One region of the Frankia sp. AgPm24 genome, then DNA from elsewhere that is predicted to be linked to it. Evidence: riboswitches for the same ligand, from Rfam matches in the RefSeq annotation. Region 1 holds a riboswitch; each other region holds the start of a gene.

Evidence for each region. Region 1 has a riboswitch for S-adenosylmethionine ahead of MXD61_RS10490 (GNAT family N-acetyltransferase). Riboswitches for the same ligand answer to the same signal wherever they lie in the genome.
Region 2: another riboswitch for S-adenosylmethionine. It lies ahead of MXD61_RS27285 (aminotransferase class V-fold PLP-dependent enzyme); the one in region 1 lies ahead of MXD61_RS10490 (GNAT family N-acetyltransferase).
Region 3: another riboswitch for S-adenosylmethionine. It lies ahead of thrC (threonine synthase); the one in region 1 lies ahead of MXD61_RS10490 (GNAT family N-acetyltransferase).

The regions. Positions count from the first base shown of each region.
Region 1 covers NZ_JALKFW010000168.1:27,403-31,289, forward strand. The annotation lists gene MXD61_RS10485 (DEAD/DEAH box helicase) at 1-650, shown strand, start outside; partial or broken gene MXD61_RS28810 (glyoxalase) at 835-1,106, opposite strand; SAM riboswitch class I at 1,972-2,063, shown strand; gene MXD61_RS10490 (GNAT family N-acetyltransferase) at 2,071-2,715, shown strand; gene MXD61_RS10495 (hypothetical protein) at 2,865-3,059, shown strand; gene MXD61_RS10500 (LamG-like jellyroll fold domain-containing protein) at 3,113-3,887, opposite strand, start outside.
Region 2 covers NZ_JALKFW010000225.1:25,067-28,953, forward strand. The annotation lists gene MXD61_RS27275 (hypothetical protein) at 1-556, shown strand, start outside; gene MXD61_RS27280 (RNA-guided endonuclease InsQ/TnpB family protein) at 668-1,795, shown strand; gene MXD61_RS27285 (aminotransferase class V-fold PLP-dependent enzyme) at 1,859-2,419, opposite strand; SAM riboswitch class IV at 2,467-2,581, opposite strand; gene MXD61_RS27290 (DUF1634 domain-containing protein) at 2,933-3,445, opposite strand; gene MXD61_RS27295 (sulfite exporter TauE/SafE family protein) at 3,442-3,887, opposite strand, start outside.
Region 3 covers NZ_JALKFW010000004.1:49,403-53,289, reverse strand. The annotation lists partial or broken gene MXD61_RS02425 (trehalose-6-phosphate synthase) at 1-95, opposite strand, end outside; gene MXD61_RS02420 (HAD family hydrolase) at 254-1,051, opposite strand; SAM riboswitch class I at 1,184-1,303, shown strand; gene thrC (threonine synthase) at 1,312-2,598, shown strand; gene groL (chaperonin GroEL) at 3,087-3,887, shown strand, end outside.

The DNA of each region.
Region 1 (3,887 bases):
CCGCGGACCACCTCGACATCCAACCGCAGGAGATCACCGCCGGCATCCACTCCGCGTCCCGCGGCGACGAACAGGCTTTCTACGCCTTCCTGGCGGACACCCTGGAGAACGGAGCAGGCTTCAGCTCCCACCTGGGTGAGGCGGACGAGCTCGGCCGATTCCTCGACACTGTGCAGCGATACCTGGCCGGCATGGAAGGCGCCGGCCACGCGGACGACTGCATGTCGTCGTGCTATCAGTGCCTGCGGGACTACACGAACATGGCCTACCATCCGCTCCTCGACTGGCGAATCGCCCGCGACCTTCTCGGCGTGCTCCGCCACGGCCTGCTCACCCCGGGGCCAGACCGCGAGGAACGCGCGCTCGCCGGCTGGCTGAAGGCCCAACCGGCCATGCGGGAGGTCGCCACACCAACACCGTCCTGCCTGGTCGCGAGCGGGCCACGACGGGCGGCCCTGGTGGTCAAACACCCGCTGGAGGCGTTCGACCAGGCAGTGGCCAGCCCCCGCATCGCGAAGACCCTCGACGCGCTCGCCGCCGAGGGCATCGAGGCGGACCGTGTCGTCATCGCCGACTTCCACACCATGGAAGCAAGCCCGATGCTGGTCAAGGAGGCCCTCGTAGCCGTTCTCGCACCCGGACGTCCATAGTCGGGTGAGCTCCAGGTCAGAGACCGTGTTGATCTCATTAGGTTGTGCCCGAGGGGACGCGAGCCACTACCCCGCCACCCGAGCCGTCGCGTCGGGTGAACGCACTGGTGTGGGGGCCTGGAGGGGCAGAAGGAATCGGTGAGCGGATGACGCGTTGCGGTCAGTCCCGGATGGGCTGGAGGAACCCCAGTCGGTTCGCCAGCCCGTCCAGATCCTCGACGAGGACGCCGGGGTGGGCCTCGCGCGCCGGCCGGAAGTCTCCTCGACACCGAGGTGGATCTCCAGTCGGTCCGCGCGTAGCCACAGCCCGCCGCGCGTTGCCAGCACCGGCGGCTTCTGGCTCTCGGTCATGCCCAGCACGTCGACGTAGAACCTGCGGCAGAGTTCCTCGCTGCCGGGTGGGATCGCCAGCTGGACGTGGTGTGGGCCCAGGCCGTGCGGGGAGGTGGCGTCGATCGTGTCGTAGGGCAGTGCGGGACGGTGAACCCTGGGTCGCTGTCCTCTCGGGTGTCACGGCGGCCATCAGCCGGCCGCCCGGTCGAGTCGCGCGCAGACGAAAGGTGCTCTCGACAACGAGTCTGTCGGATCACCGGTCGGGCATTTTGCCCATAATGTTGGGGGACTAATGCCCCGTTCTGATAGACGCCTTGCAGGCGCGGATTCGTTCGTGATATGAATATCCGGTCAATTGAGGACTATGTGACTGGCCTTCGGAAGGATTTAATAAGAATGCGTCGGAATCGGATGTGCGTAGTTATTTTCGGAACGCTTCTCGCGTGTGGAGGTATGCTGCCTCTCGCGGGTGCGGCGGTTGCCCAGGCTCCGGATGGCAACATCGGTGACTTGGCCCACCAGAATCAGCAGCTCAACGCGAATCTGATCTCCCAGAATGAGACCTACCAAAATATCTACTACAACACCCGGGGGATGGCGCCGATCCGTTCCTGGTAAATGTTCGTCGCCATGTGTGGCATCAATGTGGGGCGGATTCCAACGGTCGGTGCACCGACGGTCCAAATTCTTTCAGATTGTGGGTCTCGGCGTAGGCCTCGTCGGGGTTTTCCAGTCGAGGAATTTCCGGGGTCTGCCGTTGAGTTCGGCGGCGATGGCGTCGAGTGAGCCGACACCACAGCTCGGCCAGTGTTGTCCGGGGCAGACCGAGGACCGTCGACAGCTCGACGTGGATCAGCTGTTCGCTGTGGGGTCAGTGACGGGTCCCACGGCGTTCTCGACGGGCAGGGCGCCGAGGTCCTGCGTTTCGCCCTTCATCGCATGTTCGTGTTGACGTGGCTCTCTGTGGTCGGGGACAATCGACTCTCGTTGATCATCCAGAGGATCTGAGGGACCTGGCCCGGTGACGGTCCGGCAACCTGTCCAGCGCGGGCAAGGTGCCAACGCCAGGAACGATGAGGAAACTCCGATGAGTGTTCAGCTCGATGTTCCTGTTCTCGCTGGTTCCCTGGTGCGGCTGGAGCCGTTGACGATGGAGCACGCGGTCGACCTGGCCGCGGCCGTCGAGGAGGACCGGGAGACCTACGGGTTCACGCTGGTTCCCCGTGGGAGCCAGACGCGGGGGTATGCGGCGGCGCTGTTGGCCAGGCCTGGGCTGACGCCGTTCGCCCAGGTCCGGGTGCGTGGCGGGAAAGCCGTGGGGTGCACCGGATTCCTGGATCCGCGGCCCTGGCCGGATCGGCCGGCCCTGCGAGCCGTCGAAATCGGCTCCACCTGGCTCGCGGCGTCCGCGCAGGGCAGCGGCATCAACGCCGAGGCGAAGCTTCTGCTGCTGGGGTATGCGTTCGAGACCCTGGGGGTCGCACGGGTCGATCTGAACACCGACGCCCGCAACCACCGGTGCCGGCGGGCGCTGACACGACTGGGTATCAGCTTCGAGGGCGTCCTTCGTAACTGGTCGATGTCCTGGGCGCCGGGGGAGGAGGGGACGGTGCGGGACTCGGCGATGTTCGCGGTGGTCGCTTCCGAATGGCCGGCTGTCCGACGAGCCCTCATGACCCGTCTGGCCTCGGCGGGCATGGCCGCAGGAGTGTCTGGCCCGCCGGCGTCGTGATCGACTCGATCCTTTGGTCTGCCTTGGGAAGGTCTTCTGTCAGATCCGGATCGGGTTGGCGGGCTGACCCGATCCGGGGTCGGTGGCCGCTCTGCCCGCCAAGATACTATGCACTACCTGTCTCATCCCATCTTGGCGGACAGGGCCCGGTGGGATGGGCACTGTGGCAGACAGGTGGTTCGCAGCGCCGGGTGCCCGCGTTCGGCGAGGGTCGCAACGATGATCTTTACCCGGACGACCTCGACGTGCCCGCCGCTACCTTCGCCGTGGCGCCGGGCCTACGCCAGCGCATCGCCCGCCGTTCTGGCCGAGCTCGACCTCGGCTGCCCAGGCTGACCAGGTGACGTAGACGCCGGCCGGGCGACCGAGGTCCGGCCAGGTGTGCCCCGGGGCGTACTCACGGCGCCCCCCAGGCGGTGTTGCGCAGGGTGAGGTTGTTGGCGTCGATGGCGTCGGTCGCGGTGGTGCCGGAGCCGTCGCGCAGTGGCCAGTAGGCGCCGAGGCCGTGCGGGATGAGGTCGCCCAGGCGTGGGCGCAGGTCCTGGCCGATGGTCGCGCTGATCTCCTCGGGTGGGCGCGGGCCCCTCCACACGCGGATCTCGCGCAGGTAGCCGCGGAAGTGGTCCTCGCCCGAGCGGCCGACCTCGTAGACGTCGAAACCGGGGTAGGTGGCGCTGTAGTAGCCGCGGGTGACCTCCTGGCCGTCGACGTGGAGGATGGTCGGGCCGCTGTAGGGCTGGGTCACCGCGAGGTGGGTCCACGTGCCGGTCGCGATCGGCTCCGGGGCGGCGATGACCTGGAAGCGTGGGTTGGACGGCACCCCGCTGTCCCAGGTGTAGCAGGTCATCCCGAAGGCGGCGTGGCCGTCGCGCAGGAACAGCAGGAGCGACGGGCCGTCCGCGAGGTACGGGCTGCCGTCGGCCTGGGCGACGCGCAGGATCGGGCGCTCGCCGGTCAGGTCGCCGACGTGGACCTCCGCCTCGAGGGTGAAGCCGTCGTTCATCAGGTTGTACAGGGTGTTCACCCCGATGTCGGGGCGGCGGGAGTCGCGGGTCCGGTAGCGCACCGAGCCCCAGCCCTCGCCGGGAAGCTCCAGGAACGGCTGGCCGCCCGCGACGGCGCCGGTGAGCTCCGTCCATGGTCCGGGCAGGAGGTCGCCGCGCGCGTTCTCC
Region 2 (3,887 bases), on a different contig from region 1:
GTGCGCGGCCGCGGAGTTCCTCGGCCATCTTTTCTCGCTGCGCCTGGTCGCGCGGGAGGAGCAGCAGCGTCTCGCCGCGTCGTTGGCCAGCCGGCGGGTGCTCGACCAGCTCGTCACCGCCGCGCAGCGCGAAGGGGTGTCCCTCGCCGGCCAGCTGACCACCGCGGCCCTGAACCTCACCCACCTGATCGGCTGCTCCGGCGCCGTGATCGCCGTGGACGGCGAGTACCGCACCGTCGGCGAGGTACCGCCGCGCCGGATCGCCCGCGCCGTCTTCGACACCCTCGGTTCCCAGGCCGAGATCCTCGCCTGTGACGCGGTCCCGACCGAGCTGCCGCAGTTCGCCGAGTACCGCGCCGTCGCCTGCGGCATGCTCGCCTTCCGGCTGTCCCGCGACGAGGGCGTCGCCTGGTTTCGTCCGGAGACCGTGCGCACCGTCGACTGGGGCGGCGACCCGGAGAACCTGAGCGATCTCGTCGACCGGCTCGAACGCCGCGGTCTTGGACGAGCCGGTCTGACGCCGCCTGCGGTCCGGCGCCCGTCGCCTGCCGGGTGACCGGGAAAAGTAGCGCGCAGGCCCCGTCCTTCAGGGCGGGGTGAGCGCGTCAACTCGGCTGCCAGAATGACCGGGGAATCGTGTGTTCTGTCAGGTGTGGGAAGTCGGGTGGTGAAGCGGGCGTACCGCTACCGTTTCTACCCGACCCCCGGCCAGATGGAGAACCTCGCGAAAACATTCGGCTGTGTCCGCTACGTCTACAACCGGGCACTTGCCGAACGGCACCGGGCGTGGTCCCAGGAACAGCGGCGGATCAGCCACGGGGAAACCGATCTGATGCTCACCGGGTGGAAACGGGACCCGGACACTCTGTGGTTGGCTGAGCCGTCGAAAGGCCCGCTACAGGCCGCGCTACGGAATCTCCAAACCGCCTACGTGAACTTTTGGGGAAAACGGGCCGGCTACCCGACGTTCAAGCGGAAGGGGAAGACGAACGATGCGGCGACCTACTTCCGGAACTGCTTCACGTTCCGGGACGGGCGGCTGAGGCTGGCGAAGCAGGCCGCGCCGCTGCGGATCGTCTGGTCCCGTCCGTTCCCGGACGGCGCGGTGCCGTCGCGGGTGACGGTGTCCCGCAACAGCCGGGGCCAGTATCACGTGTCGATCCTGGTGGACTGCCCGATCGAGGCGCTGCCGGCGGCGGACGGGCAGGTCGGGGTGGACGCGGGCATCACGTCGCTGGTCACGCTGTCCACCGGGGAGAAGATCGCCAACCCGCGGCACGCCCGGACCGACCGGGCCCGGCTGGTCCGGGCGCAGCGGGAACTGTCCCGGAAGAAGAAGGGCTCCGCGAACCGGGCGAAGGCCCGGCTGAAGGTCGCGAGGATCCACGGTCGGATCGCCGACCGGCGGCGGGATCATCTGCACAAACTGTCCACGAGGATCATCCGCGAGAACCAAACGGTGGTCATCGAGGACCTGGCGGTCCAGAACATGGTCCGCAACCACAGTCTTGCCCGTGCGATTGCGGAGGCGGGCTGGCGGGATCTGCGGACCATGCTGGAATACAAGGCCGGCTGGTACGGACGCGACGTGGTCGCGGTGGACCGCTGGTATCCCAGCTCGAAGACCTGCTCGTCCTGCGGGACGCTCGTCGAGAAACTGCCGCTGAACATCCGGGAATGGGCCTGCGCTTGTGGTGCGGTCCACGACCGGGATGTGAACGCGGCACGGAACGTTCTCGCGGCGGGGCTCGCCGTGATCGCCTGCGGAGACGGAGTGAGACCACCCCACTCCTAGAGTGGGGAGGCGTCTGTCAGTGAAACAGGAAAACCTGCCCGCGAGGGTAGGAATCCCCGGTCTTCAGACCGGGGAGGATGTCAAATTGGACGCCCCGGTCACCGAGAGCAGCCGCACCGGCGCGGCCCGCAGCTCGGCGTCCAGCGCCTCCAGGCTTTCGCCCAACGTCGCGCGGACGGTGACGCAGCGCGCCCCGGCCCGCCGCCAGGGCAGCAGGTTCGCGTGATGCTCGAGGTCGAACAGCACGACCTGCGCCGCCGCACCGCCCGCACCCTCGGTGCTGATGGACGCCACCGCATGGGCCAGCAGGTTCACCGCGTCGGTGGTGTTGCGGGTGAACAGGACGGCGTCCTCGCCGCGGGCACCGAGGAAACGCGCGACGTCGTGGCGTGCCCCCTCGTACAGCGACGTGCACACCGCCGAGGCGAACCCCGCGCCGCGGTGCACACTCGCCGAGTACGGCAGCACCCGGCGAACATGATCGGCCACGGCTTCCAGGCACGGCGCGCTCGCCGCGTAGTCAAGGTTGGCGTACTCCACCTGGCCGCCGCCGGCCAGTGGCACCTGTAGCCCCGCCCCCTCCACCGGGAGCAACGCCGCCTGGGCGGGCGTGGATGTGGGCACGGCAGAAATGATCGAGGTCATCATTGCTCCGAGAACAACCCGTGTCGGGTCTGCACTTGCCATCGGCTGGTCGCCGCGGCCCTGTCGTCACCCGGGGCACCCCGCTGCGTGAGGAGGGTTGCCGGCCAGCAAGCCGGGGCTTGGACGCTGGCACTCAGGACAGTGATCGGACTCTAGCAAAGCCCGCCATTCCCGGTCGGCACGGTGAACATGGCCAGGCCGAACGTCCTCAGCGCCCGCCGACCCCGCCCCACCCCCGCCGCCCTCACGTCCTGCAACCGCCCCCAGGTCAAGATCCACACAAACGGGTTGTCGTTGGGGGCGAATCGGACACGAACACCCCCACGACGACCCGTGTGCATCCTGCACATCCGCGAGCCCGGCGAAAGTCGGCGCTGAACGTGACCGTGGGTAGCGGAGAAGCGGAGAAGCGGAGAAGCGGAGAAGCGGAGCGGGGAGAGTGGGAGGAGCGGGGGAAGGGGAGCGGGGGAGAGGGGAGCGGGGCGTGGGGAGTCAGTCGGCGGCGCCGAGGGCGCCCGCGACCAGCAGGAGCACCAGGACGAGCGCGGCCACCGCGGCCAGCCGCGGCTGACGTCCGCGAAGCCAGCACCAGCCGGCGGCGGCGACCCCGGCGGCCGGGGTGGCGGCGAGCACCACCATCCCGAGCAGCACGATCGCGTCCGCCCGGGCGTGGCGCAGCCCACCAGCCAGGTCTGACAGCCGCAGCGCGGCACCCGGGCCGAGGATGTCGCCGTGGGAACGGCCGGTCCACGCCGCGCCGTTCTGGCCGAACGCCGTGACCAGTCCGGCGGTCACCAGCAGCACCCCGAGAAGCCCCCCGACCCGCAGCACCCATGCGACCGGCCGAGCCCCGACCTCACGGCCGCGCTCCGTCACGACCGGTCCGGGAACGTCGGTGGCCCGTCCGGGGACGTCCATGGTCTGCCTGGGGGAGGTGGTGGCCCGTCCGGGGGAGGTGGTGGGCTGGTCGGGCGGATCCAGGGGCGGGGTGGTCGGGCGGGTCATGACAGGCCCCGCAGCAGCATCTGGACGCTGATCACCAGCAGGACCGTGAGGAAGACCAGGCGCAGTGTCGCGACGGGCACCACGGACAGCAGGCGGGAACCGAGTCGGGCGCCCACCACCGTGCCGATCGCGACCGCGCCGGCCAGGGCTGGCACCACGTCCCCGCGTTGCAGGTAGACGACGGCGCTCGCGGCGCCGGTCACCCCGATCATGAGGCTGCTCGTGGCGGTCGAGACCTTGAGGGGAAGTCGCATCGCGAGGTCCATCGCGGGCACCTTCATCGCACCCGACCCGATGCCGAGCAGGCCGCTGACCGTGCCCGCGGCGGTCATCATCGTCAGGCCGGTCGCGGTTCTGGTCACCCGGTAGGCACGCCGTTCGCTTCCGTTCGCGACGTCGCCGTGCAGGGTGAGGACATCGGCGAGGCGATCACCGGGGACCG
Region 3 (3,887 bases), on a different contig from region 1:
CCCGGGGGCTCGAGAGCAGGGGCCGCCGGCTCGGGGGCGGCGTCCGGGGGCGCGGGGGCAGGGGCCGCAGCGGTGCTGTGTGTGACGTCCGACATGCGTTGCACACAGCGGAGAGTAGGCCATCTGCGCCTCCGCGAAGGCCCGCTCCGGCGCACCGCTCAGCCCAGATGTCGGTCTCTCGCTGGTACCGGTGCCTTTTCGCCGGACGGCCACCGCCCGCGCACCATCGACCCGAGGCAACCCTCGGCGACTCTCAGCCGACGATGGCCTGACGCACCGCATTGGCCCAACCGGCGCCGACGGAGCCGTCCTCAACGGCGACGTTGTCGTACTTCGGTAGCAGCCCGGGGATGCTGGGATGACGCAGCGCGTTGGCGACCAGGTGCATCCGACCGACGTGCGCGGCCATCTCCAGATCACTCGCCGAGTCGCCGATCGCGATCGCCTCGGTCGGCGACAGCCCACGTCGGCGCAGGTCGTAGGCCACGGCGTCGCCCTTGCTGACGCCGTCTGGCACCAGGTGGTAGACGTGCGGCTGGCCACCGAGGTGCGGCATGTGCGACGGCGAGATCAGCCCGTTGTCGCGCATGCTCAGCCAGCCGAAACCGATCTCGGTGAGCCACGCGTCGACCTCGGCGACCTCGATCCGCCCGCGCAGCATCACATCGATCTCACGCCCGGTGTGCCAGGGCGTGTGCAGCTCCAGCTCACCGGGATGACGGTCGATCAGCTTGTCCAGCAGGACGGGTGGGACCTGGTCGAAGTCGGACGGCATCGCACCGCGCAGGATCTCGCTGTCGCGCCCGCGGTTCCAGCCGACGATCGCACCGAGCTCGCCGATGAACCCGTCCGCGCCGAAGATCTGCGCCGCCTCGAGCAGCTGCGGCCGGGTGCGCCCGCTCACCAGCACCAGCAGGACTCCCGCGGCGTGCAGCTCGATGAGTGCCTGCGCGGGCTCCAGGGTCACCCCCCCGCCCTCGGCGAGAAAGAAGCAGCCCCCGGGCCCGACCATCGTGCCGTCAAGATCGGTGTAGACGACGCGGACACTCACTGTTATGAACTCCCTGGTCCTAGGACGGCACCCGGTGGGACGCTGGCTGATGCGACACACAACCGTGAACCAGGAAACATCGGTGCACGATCTCGGGCACGCGGTCTACAGTACGGACAGACAACTTCATCTGGCTCATCCAGAGGGGCAGAGGGAACGGCCCGGCGAAGCCCCGGCAACCACCCGCACGCTGTGCGTGCGCGGCAGGTGCTAATTCCGACCTGTGGCAGGTTGCCGCGGGAAAGATGAGGAGCTTCTCCATGACTCTCGCGCCCGAGCGCGCCACCGCCTCCGCCCTGGACGTGGCCAACCCCGCTGTTGGCCTGTCCTGTCGCCACTGCGGAGCGACCTACCCGCTGTCACCGAGCCATGTGTGCGTCGAGTGCTTCGCCCCGCTGGAGATCTCCTACGACCCGGACCTGCTGCGCCGGGTCACCCGGGAGTCGATCGAGGCCGGCCCGCGCAACCTGTGGCGTTACGTCGGCCTGCTGCCCGCCGGCCACGACCCGTCCCGCCGGGTCTCCCTCGGTGCCGGCTGGACGCCGCTGCGCCACGCCCCGCGGCTGGCCGCCGAACTCGGGATGAAGACGCTGTACGTCAAGGACGACAGCGCCAACCCCACCCACTCGTTCAAGGACCGGGTTGTCTCGGTCGCCCTGTCCGCCGCCCGTGAGCTTGGTTTCACCACGGTGGCCTGCGCGTCCACCGGTAACCTCGCCCAGTCGGTGGCCGCGCACGCCGCCAGTGCCGGGCTGCGCTCCGTCGTCCTCGTCCCGCACGACCTCGAGGCCGGCAAGACCGTCTCCACCGGTGTGTACGGCGGCACCCTGGTCGCCATCCAGGGCACCTACGACGATGTCAACCGGCTGTGCAGCGAACTGGCCGGCGAGTACGAGTGGGCGTTCGTCAACGTCAACGTGCGCCCGTTCTACGCCGAGGGTTCCAAGACGCTGGGCTACGAGGTCGCCGAGCAGCTCGGCTGGCGGCTCCCCCAGCAGGTCGTCGTGCCGATCGCGTCCGGCTCGCTGCTGACCAAGGTCGACAAGGCGTTCGGTGAGCTCGGCAAGCTCGGCCTGGTCGAGCCGACCCCCTACCGGGTCTTCGGCGCCCAGGCCGCCGGCTGCAACCCCGTCGCCGCCGCCTTCAGCCGCGGGGTCGACACCGTCGCCCCCGTCCGTCCGTCGACGATCGCCAAGTCGCTGTCCATCGGTAACCCCGCCGACGGCCCCTACGCCCTGGACGTCGCCCGCCGCACCGGCGGCGCGATCACCGACGTCACCGACCCCGAGATCCTCGAGGGCATGCGTCTGCTCGCCCGCACCGAGGGGATCTTCGGGGAGACCGCCGGTGGCGTCACGGTGGCGACTCTGCGCCGTCTGCTGCGCGAGGGCCTGCTCGACCCCGAGGCCGAGACCGTCATCTACAACACCGGTGACGGCCTGAAGACCCTCGACCCGCTGGTCGAGACCGGTGGCCCCACCGCCACCATCAAGCCCTCCCTGCGCGCCTTCGAGGCCGCCGGCCTGGGCGACGACTCCGCCGCCTGAGGCCTGCCCAGGCCCCGTGCCTGCCCCCTGCCCCCTGCCCACGGCCCCCGTGCCTGACCCCTGGTCACGGGGCTGTGGTGCGACGTCCGCCGACGTCCAGCGGCACCCAGCGGGCGTCCAGGAGGCGTCCAGGAGGCGTCCGAAATGTTCTAGAAGCGGCTGTCGGCGCCGCCGGACGCGGACGAGGGGAACAGCAGGGGGCGAACGGTCGCCCAGCCGGTTGCGGGGGCGGCTCGGGACGGGGAACAGCGGGTGCGGCGGGGCTCGCCGACCGAGGGCGCGCTTGCACTCTCCCAGGGTGAGTGCTAAACATGAGCTGGCACTCTCGTGATGGGAGTGCCAAGGCTGAAACGGCGAGGCTGCCCAGTCCTCCCGGCTGTCATGGCGGTTTGTCCGCACCTGGCCGGAGCTGGCGGGAGCCGTCCGTCGCGGGCGTCGTTGTGGCCAGGCCATCGAACCTGCCATCCCACTGGGAGGACCCAGAAACCATGCCGAAGATCATTGCCTTCGATGAGGAGGCTCGGCGCGGCCTGGAGCGCGGCATGAACCAGCTGGCCGACGCCGTCAAGGTCACGCTCGGCCCCAAGGGTCGCAACGTCGTGCTGGAGAAGAAGTGGGGCGTCCCCACGATCACCAACGACGGTGTCTCCATCGCCAAGGAGATCGAGCTCGAGGACCCGTACGAGAAGATCGGCGCGGAGCTCGTCAAGGAAGTCGCGAAGAAGACCAACGACGTCGCGGGTGACGGCACCACCACCGCGACGATCCTGGCCCAGGCGCTGGTCCGTGAGGGTCTGCGCAACGTGGCCGCCGGCGCCAACCCCCTCGGCCTGAAGAAGGGCATCGAGGTCGCGGTCGAGCGCGTCTCCGAGGAGCTGTCCAAGCAGGCCAAGGAGGTGGAGACCAAGGAGCAGATCGCCTCCACCGCCTCCATCTCGGCCGGCGACCCCGCGATCGGCGGGCTCATCGCCGAGGCGCTGGACAAGGTCGGCAAGGAGGGTGTGGTCACCGTCGAGGAGAGCAACACCTTCGGTCTCGAGCTTGAGCTCACCGAGGGCATGCGCTTCGACAAGGGCTACATCTCGCCGTACTTCGTCACCGACGCCGACCGCCAGGAAGCCGTCCTCGACGACCCGTACATCCTGATCGTCAACAGCAAGATCGCGGCGGTCAAGGACGTTCTCCCGCTGCTGGAGAAGGTCATGCAGACCAGCAAGCCGCTGGTCATCATCTCCGAGGACGTCGAGGGCGAGGCCCTGGCCACCCTGGTCGTCAACAAGATCCGCGGC